DNA from 3 places in the Lactococcus lactis genome. Region 2 is predicted to be linked to each of the others. Evidence: predicted binding sites of a transcription regulator. Region 2 holds the regulator's gene; each other region holds the start of a gene.

Region 1 (7,147 bases), 250 kb from region 2:
GCTGCATCATCAATGGTCACTTGAATCAATGTCCGAGTTTCTGGGTCCATTGTTGTCTCCCAAAGTTGGTCAGCATTCATTTCTCCAAGTCCTTTATAACGTTGCAAATTAGCATTTTTACCAAATTGCTTGCGAAGTTCTGCTAACTCACCATCTGTCCAAGCATACTCAATTTTTTCTTTTTTGCCTTTTCCTTCACTCATTTTATAAAGTGGTGGAAGGGCAATATAGACATGACCCGCTTCAACCAATGGTTTCATATAGCGATAGAAGAAAGTCAATAAGAGCGTTTGAATGTGTGCTCCATCAGTATCGGCATCGGTCATAATAATGATTTTGTCATAATTACGGTCGGTCAAGGTAAAATCTGCCCCAACGCCTGCACCAATGGTATAAATCATTGTATTGATTTCCTCATTTTTGAGAATATCTTGCATCTTAGCTTTTTCGGTGTTAATGACTTTACCACGCAAAGGCAAAATGGCTTGGAATTTACGATCTCGTCCTTGTTTAGCGGACCCTCCGGCAGAATCTCCTTCGACCAAATAAAGTTCATTTTTATTTGGATTTTTTGTTTGAGCAGGGGTTAATTTACCAGACAAAAGTCCTTTGTCTTTTTTAGATTTCTTTCCATTTCGTGAATCTTCACGCGCTTTACGAGCCGCTTCACGAGCCTCACGGGCTTTGATTGCTTTACGAATCAAATTTTGCGCCAATTCGCCATTTTCCATCAAATAGAAACTTAGTTTCTCAGAAACCAAAGAATCAACAACTGGACGAGCTAAAGGAGAACCCAATTTATCTTTGGTTTGTCCTTCAAATTGGAGATGTTCCTCAGGAATTAAAACTGACAAGACGGCTGTCAAACCTTCACGATAATCCGAACCTTCGAGATTTTTATCTTTCTCTTTGAGTAAATTTACTTTACGAGCATATTCATTCATTGCTTTCGTAATTGCCGTCTTCAAACCTGCTTCGTGCGTTCCGCCATCTTTTGTTCGGACATTATTGACGAATGAAAGAATGTTTTCTGAATAGCCATCATTATATTGAAGGGCAACTTCAACTTCAAAACCATCTTGTTTTCCTTCAAAATAAAGAACTGGAGTCAAACTGTCTTTATCTTCATTAAGATAAGAAACGAAATCTTGAACCCCATTTTCATAATGAAATTCTTCTTTTTCATCTGTTCGTTTATCTTCAAGACTAATCGTCACTTCTTTTAAAAGAAAAGCAGACTCATTTAGTCGTTCTGAAATGATATTATATTTAAATTCTGTTGTCGAAAAAATGCTAGAATCCGGCATGAAGGTAACTTTAGTTCCTGTTTTAGACTTTGGTGCTTTCCCAATTTTTTCTAAAGTTGTCGCTGGATGTCCACCATTTTCAAAACGTTGACGATAAACAGTCCCGTCACGAGTAATTTCAACTTCTAACCAAGTCGAGAGGGCATTTACGACTGAAGATCCAACACCATGGAGTCCACCAGAAGTTTTATAACCCCCTTGACCAAATTTACCACCTGCGTGCAAAATAGTAAAAATTACTTCCACAGTTGGAATACCCATGGCGTGTTTCCCAACTGGCATTCCCCGTCCTTCATCTTCTACTGATAAAGAACCATCAGCATTAATGGTCACTGAAATTCTGTTACCAAAGCCAGATAAAGCTTCATCAACCGCATTATCTACAATTTCCCAAACCAAATGGTGCAAACCAGTTCCGTCAGTTGATCCAATATACATTCCTGGACGTTTTCTGACAGCATCCAATCCTTCAAGAACCTGAATCGCACTGTCATCATAGTTATTAATATCTATTACCATTTATTTTCCTCTCATCGAAAGCCTATATCTTCTATCTAAATCACTATTTTTTTATCCACAATGAGCTAATAAAAAATATTCATCTTGATTATTGTACCTTGTTCAGAAAGCTTTGTCAAAGGACTGCTGACAATTTTTTCATCTAATAGTAAGAATTTTTCCAAAAGTAAGTGAAGATGTTTCAATATTGTCAGTAATCTTTATTAAAAATATGATATAATTGTACAGTTAAAAGAGATTATCGATTTTAAACGAAATAAACTTCGGAGAACTTATGCTTACTATTATTCTTCTTCTCATTGCCAGCTATCTTTTAGGGGCAATTCCATTCGGCTTATGGATTGGCAAGATTTTTTTCAAAAAAAATCTCCATGACTATGGCTCAGGAAATACTGGAACAACCAATACTTTTAGAATTCTAGGTGTAAAGGCAGGAATTTCAGTTTTTGCTTTTGACTTACTAAAGGGGACACTTGCTACTCTTTTACCCCTTTTCTTCCATATCAATGGTGTTTCACCTCTAATTTTCGGTTTTCTTGCTGTCATTGGACATACTTTTTCAATATTCGACCGCTTTAAAGGTGGTAAAGCTGTTGCAACTTCTGCTGGTGTGATTCTTGGATTTAGTCCGCTCTTCTTAATTTACCTTCTTGTTGTCTTTATCATTGTCCTATGGCTTTTTAGCATGATTAGTCTCTCTAGTGTGATAGGTGCTGTATTTGCTTTATTGGGAATTCTTATTTTCCCTAGCATCGGATTTATTCTTACTTCCTACGACCTTTTATTCTCAATTATTATTTTTGTTTTAGCAATTATTATTATTTTACGACATAGAACAAATCTCAAAAGAATCAAAAATCATTGCGAATCCCTTGTCCCATTTGGTTTAAACTTATCAAAACAAAAAGAAAAATAGCACAATATGTTGTGTTATTTTTATAATTTTACATAATTCAACACAATATCTAGTATCTTTAATTTGACTAGATATTTTTTTTACGATAAAATAAGACTATAAAAAGTTGAGAAAAAGTCAAAGACTTTTTACTCTCACTAATAAAATACGTTTGTCCTCAAAGGAGATTTAAAATGGTTACAGTCTATTCTAAAAACAATTGTATGCAATGCAAAATGGTCAAAAAATGGCTCTCAGAACATGAAATTGCCTTCGATGAAATCAATATCGATGAACAACCTGAATTTGTTGAAAAAGTGATTGAAATGGGATTTCGTGCTGCACCTGTCATTACTAAAGATGACTTTGCCTTCTCTGGTTTCCGTCCTAGCGAATTAGCAAAGTTGGCTTAATATGAAACTTGCTTATTTCAGTGTGACTGGGCAAACACGTCGCTTTGTTTCCAAAACAAACTTACCAAATGTCGAAATCAGTCCTGACCATGATATAGAAATGAATGAACCTTTTCTTTTGATAACGCCAAGTTATGCCGAAGAATCTCCAACTGTTTCTAAATCAATAGATGTTATGGACCCTGTTTTTGACTTTATGGCTTATAATGATAATTATAAACATTGTCTAGGAATTATTGGTACAGGAAATCGTAATTTCGCAGGTATTTATATTTTTACTGCTAAAGAACTCTCTGCAAAATACCAAATTCCGCTTTTATATGATTTTGAGTTTAATGGTACACCAGCCGATGTTGCTGCTGTCGAAAAACTCACTACACAGCTTGACAAAGGAGCGAAAGTCACCTTCAAAAATCCGCTGTGATTTTATGGCTTCACCTTAATGAGTGAAGCCTCTTTATTTTTAACTTTTTATTTCTATTAATTAGTTTGAACTTATTATAATATTAGAGTTCATCCCTCTGTTCTTTATGGTTGAACGCTTTAAGAAAGGTCACTTATGTCTCTAAAACAACTTAAAGATGTAACTTATTTCAAGCTTAATAACGAGATTAATATTCCCGTTAATGGTAGCATTCCTCTTGCTAAAGATAAAGAAGCAATTACTGCTTTTTTTAAAGAAAATGTCGAACCTAATCGTTATGAAGCCGATACATATATCGATAAACTCAATTGGCTCGTTAAAGAAGAATATCTAGAAGCTGAGTTTCTTGAAAAATATAAACCCGAATTCATTACCAATCTTCGGAAAGAATTGAGTAAATTTGAATTTCATTTTGATTCATTTATGGCTGCTTACAAATTTTATAATCAATATGCCATGAAAAACAATGACGGTTCTCTCTATCTTGAAGATTTTGAAGATCGTGTGTTAATGAATGCTTTATACATGGCTGACGGCGATGAAAAATTAGCTAATAATCTTGCTTTTGCAATGATTAATCGTCGTTATCAACCTGCGACTCCGACTTTTCTAAATGCTGGACGTAAGCGTCGTGGTGAATTTGTTTCTTGTTTCCTTCTACAATTAACTGATGATATGAATTCAATTGGACGAACAATTAACTCTGCCTTGCAACTTTCTAAAAATGGTGGTGGTGTTGGTCTGAACCTGACTAATTTACGTGCTGCTGGTGCACCTATCAAAGGTTACGATGGAGTGGCAGCTGGTGTCGTTCCTGTCATGAAACTTTTTGAAGACGCCTTTTCTTATGCCAATCAATTGGGACAACGTCAAGGTGCTGGTGTTGTTTATTTATCACTATTCCATCCAGATATTATGGAATTCTTGTCCACTAAAAAAGAAAATGCGGATGAAAAAATTCGTGTTAAAACACTCTCTCTTGGGGTTACTGTTCCTGATAAATTCTATGAATTGGTTAAAAAGGGAGAAACAATGTATCTCTTTGAGCCATATTTTGTTGAAAAATATTATGGTAAACCTTTTGCCGAAGTCGATATTACAGCTGAATATGACAAAATGGTAGCCAATCCAGAAATTCGTAAAACACCGATTAATGCCCGTGAACTTGAACAAGAACTTTCAAAACTTCAACAAGAATCTGGTTATCCTTACATCGTAAATGTTGACACAGTCAATCAAGCTAACCCTGTTGATGGTGTAATTTCAATGTCTAACCTTTGTTCTGAAATTTTGCAAGTCCAAACGCCTTCTGTTTTGAACGATGACCAAACTTATAAGGTTGTTGGAACTGACGTCGCTTGTAACTTGGGTTCAACTAATGTTTTGAATATGATGACTTCTAGCAATGAATTTGGAACTTCTATCGAAGCAATGGTTCGCGCTTTAACTTTCATCTCCGAAACTTCAAATCTCGATACTGTTCCAACTGTTCGTAAAGGTAATGATGAAATGCATGCGATTGGGCTTGGAGCAATGGGCTTACATTCTTTCTTAGCACAAAATCAAATTCATTATGACAGCAAAGAAGCCGTTGAATTTACTAGTGTTTATTTCATGTTGTTAAACTATTATACTTTAGTGGCTTCAAATAAATTAGCTGTTGAAAAAGGGTCTAGCTTCAAGAATTTTGAAAAATCTGCCTATGCTGATGGTTCTTATTTTGATAAATATTTAACACATGATTATTTTGCAGCTGTCTCTCCTAAAGTTCAAGAACTTTTCAAAGGGATTGCTGTTCCAACAATCGAGGATTGGACTGCTTTACGTGACACAGTAAAAACTTCTGGACTCTATAATTCATATCGTATGGCAGTGGCTCCAAATGGTTCTATTTCTTATATCAATGACTGTTCTTCTTCTATTCACCCAATTGTCAATCGCATCGAAGAACGTCAAGAAAAGAAAGTTGGGAAAATTTATTATCCAGCTGCTGGACTTGCCACTGAAACAATTCCTTATTACAAATCAGCTTATGATACAGATATGCGTGCAGTAATTGACGTTTATGCAGCTGCTACAGAACATGTTGACCAAGGTTTGTCACTCACTTTATTTATGCGTTCAACTTTACCTGAAGGTCTCTATGAATGGAAAGTGGCAAATAATAAAATGACAACTCGTGACTTGTCTATTTTGCGTAACTATGCTTACAAAAAAGGAATCAAAACAATTTACTACATTCGTACATTTACTGACGACCAAGAAGAAGTCGGTGCTAACCAATGTGAAAGTTGCGTTATTTAATACAACAGAAGCATTGGTGCTAAAGCATCTATTGCTTCTACGGAAGCCGCTAAGACGGACTTTCTATTTTCTTACTTGTTTTCATTCATTAAAGTATCGTCAATGAATGAAAATGGGGTAAGCATTTGCGAAATGTTCTAAAACGATTATTGACATTAACTTTTGATAAATTATCGAAAGTTTTTGGTCTAATGAGTCCCTATTTTTACTGACAGCTTCGTTGGTAAGTGAAAATTTACTGACAGAATTTATGACTAAGCTAAAAATACTGACAGTATTTTCTGTCAGTAAATAAATGAGAGAAAGGAATTGAGTTTGCCCTTTTTAAAGCAGGCTCATATCTTAAAATATGTCTGAAACTGAAAATCTTACTGTCCCCACTTATTACAGTGCCATTGACTGGAATTCTATTGAGGATTCTATTGACAAATATACTTGGGAAAAATTAACAAGTCAATTTTGGTTAGATACTCGTGTTCCTGTATCTAACGATTTAGATGATTGGCGTAAACTTCCTCAATTGGAACGTGATACCTTTGCTAAGGCCTTTGCTGGTTTGACATTGCTTGATACTTTGCAATCTGTTGATGGTGCTGAAGTGCTCAAACATGATGCAAGAACACCTCAAGAAATTGCCTGTTTCAACAATATTCAATTTATGGAATCTGTTCATGCAAAGTCTTATTCAACAATTTTTTCAACTCTAAACACGAAAAAAGAAATTGAAGAACTTTTTAATTGGGTAGATACCAATGTTTATATGCAAACAAAAGCCGAAATCATCAATAAAATTTATGAATCTGGTACTCCTTTGCAAAAGAAAGTGGCTTCTGTTTTCCTTGAAACTTGCCTCTTCTACTCTGGTTTCTATACCCCTTTGCGCTATCTTGGAAATAACAAAATGATTAACTCAGCGGAAATTATTAAATTAATTATTCGTGATGAGTCAGTTCACGGTACTTATATTGGTTACAAATTCCAACTTGGTTTTAATGAGTTATCTGAAGATGAGCAAGGTGAATTCCGTGATTGGATGTATGAATTGCTTTATCAACTTTATGAAAATGAAGAAAAATATTCGCATTTACTTTATGACAAAGTCGGTTGGACTGATGAAGCTTTAACTTTCTTGCGTTATAATGCCAATAAAGCTTTGATGAATCTTGGACAAGATCCACTTTTCCCTGATACCGCAGCAGACGTTAACCCAGTGGTTATGAATGGAATTTCAACTTCGTCATCAAACCACGACTTCTTCTCACAAGTTGGTAATTCATACCTTCTT
Region 2 (7,147 bases):
TAGGAGTTGGACTTAAACATCAAAAATATGATAATATAGCAACAGCAAAAGCTGCTGACACTCTCCTAGATATGGCAGGGATTACTGCTGCATTTGCAATTACACAACATACTAATGGCTATATTTCTATTTCTGCTCGTTCTCGAAATGGTTTTAATGTTCAAACGATTATGGAGCAAATGGGTGGGGGTGGACATTTTAATAATGCTGCAACCCAAATATATGAAAAATATATCGATGAAGTGCAAGAAGATTTAATTGAAATACTAAAAGAAAGAGAAAACGAAAAATGAAAGTTGTATTCTTAGAAGACGTTAAAGGACAAGGAAAAAAAGGTCAAATTAAAGAAGTACCAACAGGTTATGCTCAAAACTTTTTAATTAAGAAAAATTTGGCAAAAGTTGCTACAGCAGCTGCTCTTTCTGAAGTGAAAGGTCAAGCCAAAGCTAAGGAAAAAGAAGAAGCAGAACTTTTAGCAGAAGCAAAAGCCCTTAAAGAAGTTCTTGAAAAAGAAGACACTGTTGTTGAAATCAAAATGAAAGTTGGACAAACAGGTCACACTTTTGGTGCTGTAGATAAAGCAGATATCGCAAAAGCCCTTAAAAGTCAATTTAATCTCAAGTTAGATAAACGCAAAATTCAATTGATTAACAAAATTCAAGCTTTGGGAACAAAAGATGTACCAGTTAAACTTCACCGTGATGTGACAGCCGTGGTTAAAGTCAAAATTAGCGAGGCCTAAACTAAATGCCCGAAATTGATTTAATAAAAGCCCCGCCTCAAGACCTAGCCGCTGAGCAGGCCGTTCTTGGGGCTGTTTTTTTAGATAGCGAACGCTTAGTCGAAATTAAAGAATTTTTAAGTTCAGATGATTTCTATAAAAATGCTCATAAGATAATTTTTCGGACAATGGAAAAATTATCTGATGCTCGTGAAGCAATTGACGTCTTAACCATTCGTTCACATCTTGAAAATCAAGGGGAGCTGGAGGCAATTGGGGGGATTGCTTATATTGCAGAACTTGCCACCGCAACCCCCACCGCAGCAAATGCGGCCTATTATGCCAAGATTGTTGCTGAAAAATCATTACTCCGTCAACTGATAAATCGTCTAACTGAATCAGTCGAAAAAGCTTATGAACAAGATTCACCAGCGGACGATATTTTAGCTCAAGCAGAAAAAAGTTTAATTGACGTCCAACAAGGACGTAATACAAATGGCTTTAAGAAAATTTCTGATGTCCTAGCGATTCATATGGATGACCTTGAGCAAAAAGCTCAACAAAAGTCTAATATTACAGGTATCGCAACAGGTTATCCCGCTTTAGATAACATGACAACAGGTCTTCATGAAGAAGAATTGATTATTCTTGCGGCTCGTCCAGCGGTTGGTAAAACAGCTTTTGCCTTAAATATTGCTCAAAATATTGGGACAAAGCAAGACCGGACCGTTGCAATTTTCTCTCTTGAAATGGGGGCAGAAAGTCTTGTCAGCCGGATGATTGCTGCCGAAGGTTCAATTGATTCACACAGCTTACGTACTGGACAATTAAATGACCAAGAATGGAATGATTATTTCATGGCAACAGGGACTTTATCAAGAGCAAGTATTTATATTGATGACACACCAGGGATAAAGATTTCTGAAATTCGGGCGCGTTCAAGAAAATTAGCCCAAGAAACAGGAAATCTTGGTTTGATTGTTATTGACTACTTACAATTGATTTCTGGAACTGGTCGAGAAAATCGTCAACAAGAAGTTTCTGAAATTTCTCGTCAGTTAAAAATTTTAGCTAAAGAATTAAAAGTTCCTGTTATTGCCCTTTCACAGCTCTCACGTGGAGTGGAACAACGTCAAGATAAACGACCAGTTTTGTCTGATATCCGTGAATCTGGGTCAATCGAGCAAGATGCCGATATTGTCGCATTTCTTTATCGAGATGACTATTATGAACGTGGAACTGGTGAAGATGAAGACGGTGAAGAGATTCTGGAAGATAATAAAGTTGAAGTTATTATTGAAAAAAACCGTTCAGGAAGCCGTGGAACAGTCGAATTACTCTTTATTAAAGAGCATAATAAATTCGCAAGTATTGATAACCGATATGGCGACTAGATTTTTTTGACTAATTCGTGTTATAATATGAGTAATTGTCTAATTCTCTTTATTAATAAAAATGAACGATAAAGAATACATTATAAAATTTGATTCTTTTAATCAAAAAAGAGAGATATAATCAAGGATAAAATTAGATTTATAAGGTAAGCGTTCGGAGAAATCCGACTTTTACGTCTTATTTGGAGGAAAAAATGGATAACCAAAATCAAGAAATAGGAAAAATCGTTGACATTCGTGAAAAAGTTCAAGCACACTTGGGTGAAACGATTGAAATTACTTCACAATTTGGTCGTAAACGCGAAAATCGTCATAAAGTGAACTTGATTGAAGCCTATGCAACACATTTCATTATTGAAAATATTCCGGCTCGTGGTCCTAAAACAACTGAGTCATATCAATATGCTGACATTTTGACTCAAACTATTTTAATTCACTATCCAAACGCATAAGTTTGAGGAATAAAGTAAATGGTTCAAATAATGATTAATAGATTTTTAAAGGAAAGGAGGAGATAAGGATGATGAAAGCCGATTGGGATATGACGCCTGTTAAAGGTGGCTCTGGCAATGCATTTTTTGGGAAAAGTGATCAGGAACGCGTTTTTATTAAAAAAAACGGCAGTCCATTTTTGCCGAGTATTTATCTTGAGGGAATCACGCCAAAAGTCTTATGGACAAAACGTACGGCTGAAGGCGATACCTTATCTGCTCAACCTTGGATTGACGGTCATACACTAAGTCCTGAGGATATGGAAGACCGCCAAATTAATCATATTTTAGCACATTTGCATGACTCAAAAAAATTGGTTGAATCTTATAAGAAGTTGGGAAGTCAAATTATTCTTCCTGAACAATTATTAGAGGATTGTGTCCAAAATACTGAGGCTTTACGAACAAATCATTTTTTGTCAGGAATCATTGAAGAAATGCGTCAACAAGTTCCCGAAATCAAAAATGAAGAGGTCGTAGTCGTTCATGGCGATGTCAATCATAAAAATTGGTTAGTGGATGATAATTCAGGAAAAATTTATTTAGTAGATTGGGATACCGTCTTTTTATCAGATTCAATGGTTGATATGGCACATGTTTTATCACATTATATTAAACCAAATAACTGGTCTTTGTGGTTGATGACATCTGGTGTTAGACCTCGTTCAGATATTATGGATAAAGTGGCTTGGTATGGAAAACTTTCTTTTCTTCGCCAAATCTCTGAATATCTTTCTAGAGGAAAAATGAAAGAAGTGAATCAAGAAATCTTGGGACTTCGTAAATTTTGTGAATTATTTTAGTAAAAATAGGCTAGGGTTTGGACCTTCCTATTTTTTGGCTTATAATTGAATAATAAAAATAAAGAAATAGAAGATCACTTTTGCTGATTTTCTATCAAAAATTAAAAAATTGAGGTAAAAATTGCGCGTCAGAAATCGTAAAGGGGCAGGCGAAATGCTTGCTGAAAACGCACATATCGTAGTTGAAAATCCAGCGGACTTTAAAGGACGTTGGTCAGAACGTTTTGGAAATGATCATCCGATTCATATTGAAGTGGGTTGTGGAAAAGGAGCTTTCATCACAGGAATGGCAGCTCTTCATCCAGAAATAAATTACATTGCAATTGATATGCAATTATCAGTTTTATCTTATGCTTTAGATAAAGTAATTGAAGCAGATTTGCCAAACGTACAAATGATGCTTGTTGATGGAGCTGCTTTGAGTGAATATTTTGCTGATGGTGAAATTGACCAAGTCTATTTGAACTTTTCTGACCCTTGGCCAAAAGGACGTCATGAAAAACGTCGTTTGACTTATAAATCTTTTCTTGCAACTTATGAAAAGATTTTACGTCCTGAAGGTGAAATTCATTTCAAAACTGATAATCGTGGATTGTTTGAATATTCTTTAGTTTCTTTAGCTAACTATGGCATGGAACTTAAAAAAGTTTGGTTAGATTTACACCAAGACGAAGAATTTGCACCTCAAAATGTAATGACCGAGTATGAGCAAAAATTCTCACAAAAAGGTCAAGTAATTTATAGATTAGAAGCAAAATTTTTGCCTAAGAAGTAAATAAGTTGCTTTCTGTCATTAAAACTAATGAAAAAAATTACTGACAGAATAAGAAAGTCTAAACCAATTTTCTGTCAGTAAAATTAATAAGAATTTATTATCTATTAAGGAGAATAAAATGAGATGTCCAAAGTGTTCTTCTGAAGAATCAAAAGTTGTTGATTCAAGACAAGCCGAAGATGCTATTCGCCGTCGTCGTGTTTGTGAATCATGTGGTTTTCGCTTCACAACCTTTGAACGTATCGAAGAAATGCCCCTTTTAGTCATCAAAAAAGATGACAAACGTGAACCCTTTAATCGTGAAAAAATTGTTCGTGGTTTAGTTCGTTCAGCATACAAACGCCCAGTATCAAGTGAAGATATTGAAACAACAGTTGCAAATGTTGAAAGAAAAATCCGTCAACTAGACAGTAATGAAGTTGAATCAGATGTCATTGGTGAATTTGTGATGCAAGAATTAGCTGAATTGGATGATATCACCTATATCAGATTTGCCAGCGTCTATCGTTCATTCAAAGATGTCAGTGAATTAGAAGAGCTCCTTAAAAATATTACCAAAAAATAAATCCGTCAGTAAAAAGCGACTGAATAGGGAGCATTTTATCGGCAGATAAAAGAAAGATCAGCTCGCTGAACTTTCTGTCAGTAAAAAGCGACTGAATAGGGAGCATTTTATCGGCAAATAAAAGAAAGATCAGCTCGCTGAACTTTCTGTCAGTAAAAAGTGACTGAATAAGGAACATTTTATCGGCAGATAAAAGAAAGATCAGCTTGCTGAACTTTCTGTCAGTAAAAAGTGACTGAATAAGGAGCATTTTATCGGCAAATAAAAGAAAGATCAGCTTGCTGAACTTTCTGTCAGTAAAAAGTGAGGAAAAAAATGAGAGCGGGAGATTCATTTACAATGCTTAATCGAGGAAAGACCAGCTTTGACGCTGAGGCTTTTCGTCTGCTCTATTTACCAATCATTGGCACGGATGCCTTTGCGCTTTATCAGTTAATGCTAAGCTTCTCTACTGGAAGAATTTCTCACTTTTTGGAATATCTAAATCTCGGCCTCAATCCTTTTATTGAAGCATTAGATAAATTATCTGGCTTATCATTAGTTCGTGTTTATGATGATCATACCAGTCTTTATTTTGAAGTAAAAAGTCCGCTAAATTTTGAAAATTTCCTTGCAGATGATTTTTATAGACAACTTTTGATTTCAAGAATTGGTGAAAATCGAGTAGCTGCTTTAGCTAAAAGAATGGAACCAAAAGGAAAAGAAATTTCCAAGAAATTTCATGAAGTTTATAAAGTTAGTTTTGACTCACAAGCTCAACAAAACCCTTCAAATACAAATGAACGTTTTGAAATGGGGGCCTTTAAAAGTATTATGGAACGTCAAGGCTATCATTTAAACAATGAAAATCAAGACTCCTTAACGCTCTATTCACTAGCAGAAAAATTTGAACTCAATTGGTACGAATTATTCAAGCAAGCAGAAAAAACAGCCAATGCTGATAAAACTTTGAACATGAATAATTTGATGAGAAGTCTTTCAGGAGCTAGCCAACCGCAACCAGCACTTTCAGCTTTTCCTAAAGCATTTGCCGATTTGATTGTCATCAGTAAATCTCATGAACCAGATGATTTCATCCGACAGATAAAAGCGCAAGCTGGAGGATTTGTCAGTTCGGAAGAACATAAGCTTTTAACTAATTTAAGTCGCCAAAATTTGCCAGCAGAAGTCCAAAATATTTTGATTCACTATGTTTTAGTACAGCAAAAAAATGCGTCGTTAAATCCAAATTTTGTAAATGCATTAGCCAACGACTGGATGAGAAATGAAGTATTTACAGCTGAAACAGCGGTAAAACGAATTTTGGAACGAGAAGAATTAGCTGCTGCTAAAGCAAAAACTGGAGCAGAAAAACGACCAATGAAAATCAAAAAAGAAGCACCAAAATGGTCAAATCCAGATTATGAAAATAAGACAAGCCAAGAAGAACTTGCAAAACTTGAGAAAATAAGGCTTGACTCTCTCAAAAAACTGAAAGGAGAGCAAAATTAATGGAATCTATCGGAGACATCTTAGGGAAACGTCAAGACATCCGTGAAAATTTTGAAAAATTAGTCGCAGAAGTATTAAAAAATGCTGATGTGCAAGCTTTTATTGCCCAACATCAAATGACTTCTGACGAAATTCAACGCTCTTACTCCAAGTTTTATGAATACGTTCGTGAGCATGAAAAATTTGAAAAAGGTGAAAAACGGGCAGCTGATGGTTATGAACCTGTTTTAATCATGAATCACGGCTATGCTGATGTTTCATATCAAACGACAAATGAATTGGCGCAGCAACAAGCAGCTCAAAACCTTTTGCGACGTGTGAATATTATTGGACTTCCAAAAGATTTAAAACAAGTCACTTTGGCAGATATTGCCCTTGATGATGTTCAAAGAATCAAACCATACCAAGCCCTAGTTGATTTTATTACTAATTTTCCCAAGAAAAAAGGACTTTATCTTTATGGAGATTTTGGTGTTGGGAAATCTTTCATGCTTGCGGCAATGGCAAACGAATTAGCCAAAAAAGGAATTTCAACAACTTTACTTCATTATCCCACTTTCATTTCTGATTTAGATTTTGACAATGCCAAAGTCTGGGTCAATGAAATAAAAGCCAGCCAAGTTTTAGTTTTGGATGATATTGGGGCAGAGCAAAACAACGCTTGGGTTCGTGACAGTATTTTACAAGTCATTTTACAACATCGCATGCAAGAAAATCTCCCGACTTTCTTCACTTCAAATTTAAGAATGGAAGAATTAGAACAGCATTTAGCCGAAACCAAGCGAGCTGATGAAATTTGGCCAGCAAAACGTGTTATGGAACGCGTGAAATATTTGGCAGAAGAAATGCGATTAGAGGGGACGAATAGACGTCATGACTGAAACAAATGAAACGATTGATTTAATGA
Region 3 (7,147 bases), 970 kb from region 2:
TAATGCCTTTTCCGCCTACCGTTGAGTTTTTTTCGTGAAATTTTCCGACAGATTTCTGTCCTTTATTATCAAGTTGATATTTTCCCATAAGATAAATTAGGTTTCAGTAAGTAAAGTGCCTACTGAATTCAGTTCCTTTCTAAGTGGATTTGACTGATAAAAGTCAAAAAGTTACTGACAAGAGCTGTCAGTAAAAATTTGGCCGATTAAATTCCTTACTAAAGGAAATGAAGTTGCACTTGTAATTTAAAAATGCTGAACTTTTGGAGTAAACTTTAAATTACTTTACGTTCGTAAGGGTCAGTAGAAATTCCTTCAGAAAGAATTTTCTTAGACCATTCTTTAGCACCGAAAAGTGAGTGATTACGGTAATTTCCGCATTCTTTTTCAGCAACACCAGGGACATTATCCCAACCAAATTCGTCACTTGCAAGCTCTTCTAGAGAAGATTTAATTACTTTAGCAATTTCTTCTGAACTATGTTCACCCCACATAATCATGTGGAAACCAGTTTGACATCCAAAAGGTGAAAAGTCAATCATGCCATCAATTCTATCGCGAATTAAACTAGCCATGCTATGCTCAATAGTGTGTAAAGCGGCCATTCCAATGGCATTCGCATTAGGTTGAACAAAACGAACGTCAAAATTAGTGATAACATCGCCTTTAGGCCCAGTTTCGCTACCGATTAAGCGGACATAAGGGGCAAGTACTTTTGTGTGGTCTAATTGAAAAGATTCTACTTCAGCCATAAGATATAGGATACAAAACTCAGCTGTTAAAAGTCAGCCTTGTTAGTATCTCCTCCTTTATTTTAAATTCTAATTCTATTCTATCATTTTTTGAGCGAAATATTTTTTCATTTTAATTATAAAGTGGTAAAATGACTTTATAACGGTTTCAAAAGAAGCCTTATTGCTTAAAAAAGCAAGAAACATCATTGTCAAAAAGAGTGAGGAGGGGAAGTGAACATCAGAGAAGTTGAAAAGTCATCTTTCTCCATCATTGGAAAAGAAGGCTTAGGTAAAGCACAAGAAGCTGACATTTGGATTCCACCACTCTGGCAAGAAGCAACCAACGCTTTTGAGGAAATTATTCATTTGATTAAGCAGCCACTCACAATTTGGGGGGCCATGTCTGATGAATCAGGGCAATTTAAACCATGGAATAATGGTGGACTCTATCTGGCATGTGTTGAAGTTGAAAATTCAGCGCAAAAGCCTGAAAATTGGACTAAATGGACACTTCCAGGCTTTCGTTATTTCGTTGTTGAAACAACAACTTATGAAATGAACAAGACTTATTCAGATATGTGGAATTATTTAACTCAAAATGATTTAAAAATTGTTGGAGCAGTACAAGAACATCAATCAATTTCAGCAGAAAATCCTGAAGAGTTAGAACTATGGTTTCCAATTGAAAGAATATAAAAGTCCAAATAGTTTCATTGATGACGAGTTGTTGTATTTCAAAAATTACTAAGGAGAAAAAATCATGACATTAACAGACACTTACACACTAAACAATGGCATTAAAATTCCAAAAGTTGGCTTTGGAACTTGGCAATCTGCGAGCGGAGAAGAAGCTTATAATGCGGTAAAAGCAGCACTTGAAGCAGGATATCGTCATATTGATACAGCGGCAGTTTATAAAAATGAAGAATCAGTCGGTCAAGCAATTGCTGATTCAGGAATTCCCCGTGAGGAACTTTTCGTTACAACAAAACTTTGGGGTGTAGGAACAACAGAGGACGCTGCGAAAGCCTTGGATGAATCCTTGAAAAAATTGGGACTTGATTATGTTGATTTGTACCTCATTCATTGGCCAAATCCTAAAGCATTCCGCCCTGATTTTGAAACACGTAATCTTGCAGTTTGGAAAGCCATGGAAGCAGGCGTAAAAGCTGGTAAGATCCGTGCAATTGGTGTTTCAAACTTCCACCCACGTCACCTAAAACCATTGTTGAAATTTGCTGAAATTAAACCAGCAGTTAACCAAATTATGGTCAACCCAAGTGATCAACAAGAAGAAATTGTAAGTTTTAATGTTGACAACAATATCTTGACTGAGGCTTACAGCCCACTTGGAACAGGTAAAATCTTTGAAGTTCCAGAACTTGCAGACTTGGCAAGTAAATACAACAAGAGTATTGCTCAAGTGGTATTGCGTTGGTCTCTTCACAAAGGATATTTACCACTTCCTAAATCAGTAACCCCTGCAAGAATTAAAGAAAATGCAGAAATCTTTGATTTTGATTTAAGTATTGAAGATATTGCTTTTATTGACAGCCTTCATGGAAAAGCTGGTTTGGCTAAAAACCCTGATGAAGTTGATTTCTAAAGAATAATTATGAACATATTTTACTGACAGATTGTTTACATCTCTTAAAAGACAGCAGAGAATTTGGTCAGTAATTTAAAAAAGGCCTGTCAGTAAAATTTTGCTGACAGGCTTTTTAGATTTTTGCTACAATAAAGAAAAATGATCAAATATCAAGGAGAAATGATGAAAAAAGCACTTGTTTTAGTTGATTTTCAAAATGACTTTATTGATGGAAGTTTGGGCACGAAAGAAGCACAAGCCATTATCCCAAATGTTATTGAAAAACTCTCTCAATATTCTAAAGAAAATCGTCTAGCAACCCAAGACACCCATTTTGAAGATTATTTAACGACACAAGAAGGCAAAAATCTGCCAGTTATTCATTGTCAAAATGGTACTTTTGGTTGGGAAATTCGTAAAGAAGCTCAAGTTGGCTTTGCTAAAATTTTTGAAAAAACAACTTTTGGTTCCAGAACATTGGCAGAATTTATTCGAGATGAAAATTATGATGAAGTTGAACTTGTCGGAATTTGTACGGATATTTGTGTTGTTTCCAATGCCTTGTTAATCAAAGCCTATGCGCCAGAAGTAAAAATAAGTGTTGATGCTTCTTGCTGTGCTGGAGTTTCACCTGAAAAACATTTGGCAGCACTTGAAACAATGCGTTCTTGTCAAATAGAAATCACGAATGCCTAATTTTGGTAAAAAGTTACTGACAGGTCTGTCAGTAATTTCAACTTGACAAAATCCGTATGATAATTGATAATGGAGTGAGAAATAAGAAAAATTTTGAAGGTGAGTGCGAGGTATAAATTTGGATTATCATCAATTATTTTCCCGCTTGAACGAAAAACTTTCAGAAGAAAATTTGCAACTTCACTTACATTGTGTTGGTGGTTTCGTCCTTGAATACTATGGAATGAAGGCAACAGAGGATATAGATGCCTTTTATGAAAGTACCGAAAAAGTTGAAAAAATCATTCAAGAAATTGGTGAAGAATTTCATGTCGGAACCTCTAATGAACCTTGGTTGAGTCAAGCAGTCGGCGAAGTCATGTCTCATTCAAAAACAGATGAAACAATTATTTTTGTGGAAAGTCATTTGACTGTTGGTCTGTCATCACTCGAATCTATTCTTATCGATAAAATACAGGCTGGCCGAACCAAAGATGTTCCAGACATCGCAAAAATAATGAAAAAATTAAAAATTGAAAGCCCAGATCCTCTCTTAGAACGATTTAAACATACAGATGGTTCAGCAGACCCAGCGGTCATTTTAGAGGCTTTTAGTTTAGCTTACGGCGAAGAAGCCTTAAAAAATTATTTACGAAAAAATCCAAAAATACTGAGGTTATTGCAATGACGTGGATTGAATATCTCCTGAATGCTGCTCAAAAGTCTAAATGGAATTTAGAACTTTGGGTCCGTTATTTAAATAAAGCGATTCAACGGGACAAAATTTTACTTTCAAAAACAGATATTGATTATTTAATGAGTTCTGAAGAATTAACTTCTTTTCAACGCGTTTTTCTTGAACTCGCGCTTGAAAAAGAAACAACACCTTGGGAAATGACTGTTGGCATGTCTGAACCGACTCAATCGATTCATCTTCAGTCTGTTTTAAAAGAATTAAAAAAAGAATGAATTAACTTTCATTCTTTTTTTATTTTATAAATTACAATTTATTTAATACGAAGATATTGACCAATTAAAATGGTATCACTTGATAAATGATTCCAAGCCTTAATTGAAGCAATTGGGCTACCAGATTTTTGTGAAAGTCCCCAAAGCGTATCTCCTTTAACAACCTTATGGATAGAGGTATTTGAAGCTGCAGAAGAGTTAGAAGTTGAACTCGTAGAGGCTGAGCTTGAACCTGTTGAAGAACTTGAAGAACCGGCAGATTGTGAAACAATCAAGTTTTGTCCAATGAAAATTGTATCAGAATTCAAATGATTCCAACTCTTGAGTTGAGCAATCGTCGTTTTATATTTGACAGAGAGTCCCCAAAGCGTATCACCAGATTTAACCTTAATCGTCGTCTGTGAAGCTGGTTTGGCAGGAGTGACCGAAGTAGTAGGCGTTGTAGTTCCGGCAGAATTTCCTGAAGAAGTTGAACTATTTGTATTAGACGAAGAACTTGAAGTTGTCAATACAAGCTTTTGCCCAATATAGATGACTGTACTTTTAAGATTGTTTGCGCTTTGAATTTGAGCAACACTAATTCCATATTTTTGCGAAATTCCCCAAAGTGTATCGCCAGATTTAACTGTATAAGTGGTTGAGCTTGTATTTGAATTATTATTGGTATTTGTAGCTGTTGAACCACCGGAATTAGAAGTACCAGCAGAAGAAGCACCGTCAAAACGAGTCAAATTATATTGAGAAATAATTCGATTCAGGGAAGCACCATAATTAGGGTCAGTTGCATATTTTCCTGTTAAGGCTGCGGTTGCCGCTTGATAGGTTGCCGCGTTTGCTCGCCAAGCTTTAGCATAATAAGGACCATTTCCAAAGTTTGTAGTTTTTAAAACATAAGCATTATCTTGGAAACTTTGATTAAAGGAAGGATAAACCCTAAATGGCATATCTTTTGTGACCCATTTACCATTGAGATATTCTTGAGTTTTAAAAACAACGCTTTTTCCTTGATAAGTTCCTTGAATACCGAATAAATTATAATAGGGGGCACGAGAAAGTTGGCTTGAACCCCAGTTACTTTCCAAAATAGCTTGAGCAATCATAACTGAAGGATAAAGACCATTACTATCGGCAACTGGTTTTGCTGATGCAGCAATACTTTCAATAAAAGCTTCTGTCGAATTGGTTGCAGCCTGAACCATTGGGCTTGTTTGTTGGAGCAAAAGCTCATGAGTGGTCGTCAAAGTTCCTGCAATGAGAACAGCGCCAGCAAATTTGGTCGCTGGTTTATAAAAAGCCAGTGGTTTTTTGGCTTTCTTTTTTAAATGTCTATTTTTAACTTTAATACGAGAAACTGGCATAAATAATTCCTTTCCTGAAAATACAGAATAAAATAAGTACTACCCTATTTTACCACGGTTAATGGAAGAAAACGATGACAATTATGTGGCGGTTTGTAAACGTTTTTTATTTTATGTTTTATATTAGCTAGAAAATGTGAGAATTTAGAGAAAAAATCTGATTTAAGACGCTATGATTACATTTTAAATACAAAGAGATTATATTTTGCTTTGCGAAATTGAGAAAAGGGAATGAAAACAAGCAACACAAGATATTGTGTGTGTTTACATAATTTAACCTATATATTGTGTCATTTCCGAGAATTTGATAAAATAGATGATGTAATTGAAGAGGATGGTTAATATGAAAAGTGAAGTAAAATATCAAGATGTAACACTAGAAGAAATTAATGTGATAAAGCGTGACGGACGCTCAGTGAAATTTAACAGTGAGAAAATTTTTGATGCTTTGACTAAAGCGGCTAAAAAAGTCGAACTGACAGATATGTCGGTTCTTTCAGAACTTACTGACAGAGTAGTCAGTGAAATCTTTACTCGTTTTTCTGAAAATGTCAAAATTTATGAAATTCAATCGATTGTTGAGCAAGAACTCCTTGAGTCTGGTGAAACTCAATTGGCTGAAGAATATATCTCTTATCGTGCTAACCGTGATTTGGCCCGTACCAAAGCAACGGATATCAATTTCACGATTGAAAAATTAATTAATCGCGACCAAACTGTCGTTAATGAAAATGCCAATAAAGATTCTAACGTTTTCAATACTCAACGTGATTTGACAGCTGGTGCGGTTTCCAAAGCAATTGGTTTGAAACTTCTTCCGCCACATGTGGCAAACGCTCACCAAAAGGGTGATATTCATTATCATGACCTTGATTATAGTCCATTTACTACAATGGCTAACTGTTGTTTGATTGACTTTAAAAATATGTTTGAAAATGGTTTTAAACTTGGAAATGCGCAAGTAGATTCGCCAAAATCAATTCAAACAGCAACTGCGCAAGCCAGTCAAATCATCGCTAATGTGGCTAGTTCACAATATGGTGGTTGTTCATTTGATCGTGCCGATGAAGTATTGGCGCCTTACGCGAAATTAAATTATAAAAAACATTTAAAAGATGCACAAAAATGGATTGATGGTGCTGAAAAACAAGAAGCTTATGCTCGTGAAAAAACAGCCAAAGATATCTATGATGCAATGCAATCTTTAGAATATGAAATTAATACTTTGTTTACTTCAAATGGTCAAACGCCTTTTGTAACAGTTGGTTTTGGTCTTGGAGACGATTGGTATGCGCGTGAAATTCAAAAAGCAATTTTGAATGTCCGGATTGGTGGTTTAGGTTCAGAACACCGTACTGCTATTTTCCCTAAATTAATTTTCACACTCAAACGTGGTCTTAACCTCGAAGTAGGGACACCAAACTATGACATCAAAGAACTTGCGCTTGAATGTTCAACAAAACGGATGTACCCTGATATTTTGAGCTATGATAAAATTGTTGAATTAACAGGTTCATTTAAAGCTTCAATGGGTTGTCGTTCATTCTTGCAAGGCTGGAAAGATGAAAATGGGAATGACGTGACTGCTGGACGTAATAATCTTGGAGTTGTTACAGTTAACCTTCCACGTATTGCTCTTGAAGCCGCTGGAAATAAAGAAAAATTCTGGGAAATCTTCAATGAAAGAATTGAAATTGCTCATGATGCCCTTGCTTTTCGTGTTGAACGTGCTAAAGAAGCACAACCTAAAAATGCACCTATTCTCTTTATGAATGGTGCATTGGGACGTCTTGATGCCGAAGGTTCAGTTGATGAATTGTACA

What was found. The regulator NrdR, encoded in region 2, represses ribonucleotide reductase genes. The targets are predictions, from matches to a motif close to ACACNATATATNGTGT.
Region 1: PYW37_RS07810 (redoxin NrdH) is a predicted target of NrdR. The motif match lies at 2,783-2,798, and genes of this name have one in related genera.
Region 3: nrdD (anaerobic ribonucleoside-triphosphate reductase) is a predicted target of NrdR. The motif match lies at 5,569-5,584, and genes of this name have one in related genera.

Annotation. Positions count from the first base shown of each region.
Region 1 is NZ_CP118969.1:1,559,437-1,566,583, forward strand. Features, by position in the region: gene parE (DNA topoisomerase IV subunit B) at 1-1,826, opposite strand, end outside; gene plsY (glycerol-3-phosphate 1-O-acyltransferase PlsY) at 2,101-2,742, shown strand; gene PYW37_RS07810 (redoxin NrdH) at 2,916-3,134, shown strand; gene nrdI (class Ib ribonucleoside-diphosphate reductase assembly flavoprotein NrdI) at 3,136-3,558, shown strand; gene nrdE (class 1b ribonucleoside-diphosphate reductase subunit alpha) at 3,694-5,862, shown strand; gene nrdF (class 1b ribonucleoside-diphosphate reductase subunit beta) at 6,212-7,147, shown strand, end outside.
Region 2 is NZ_CP118969.1:1,809,441-1,816,587, reverse strand. Features, by position in the region: gene PYW37_RS09010 (DHH family phosphoesterase) at 1-293, shown strand, start outside; gene rplI (50S ribosomal protein L9) at 290-742, shown strand; gene dnaB (replicative DNA helicase) at 748-2,115, shown strand; gene PYW37_RS08995 (Veg family protein) at 2,310-2,567, shown strand; gene PYW37_RS08990 (phosphotransferase family protein) at 2,636-3,409, shown strand; gene trmB (tRNA (guanosine(46)-N7)-methyltransferase TrmB) at 3,531-4,184, shown strand; gene nrdR (transcriptional regulator NrdR) at 4,303-4,749, shown strand; gene PYW37_RS08975 (DnaD domain protein) at 5,065-6,240, shown strand; gene dnaI (primosomal protein DnaI) at 6,240-7,121, shown strand; gene PYW37_RS08965 (NADPH-dependent oxidoreductase) at 7,114-7,147, shown strand, end outside.
Region 3 is NZ_CP118969.1:257,137-264,283, forward strand. Features, by position in the region: gene PYW37_RS01405 (hypothetical protein) at 1-88, opposite strand, end outside; gene PYW37_RS01410 (S-ribosylhomocysteine lyase) at 276-752, opposite strand; gene PYW37_RS01415 (GyrI-like domain-containing protein) at 966-1,430, shown strand; gene PYW37_RS01420 (aldo/keto reductase) at 1,495-2,340, shown strand; gene PYW37_RS01425 (cysteine hydrolase family protein) at 2,506-3,018, shown strand; gene PYW37_RS01430 (DUF6036 family nucleotidyltransferase) at 3,137-3,685, shown strand; gene PYW37_RS01435 (hypothetical protein) at 3,682-3,966, shown strand; gene PYW37_RS01440 (LysM peptidoglycan-binding domain-containing protein) at 4,005-5,324, opposite strand; gene nrdD (anaerobic ribonucleoside-triphosphate reductase) at 5,668-7,147, shown strand, end outside.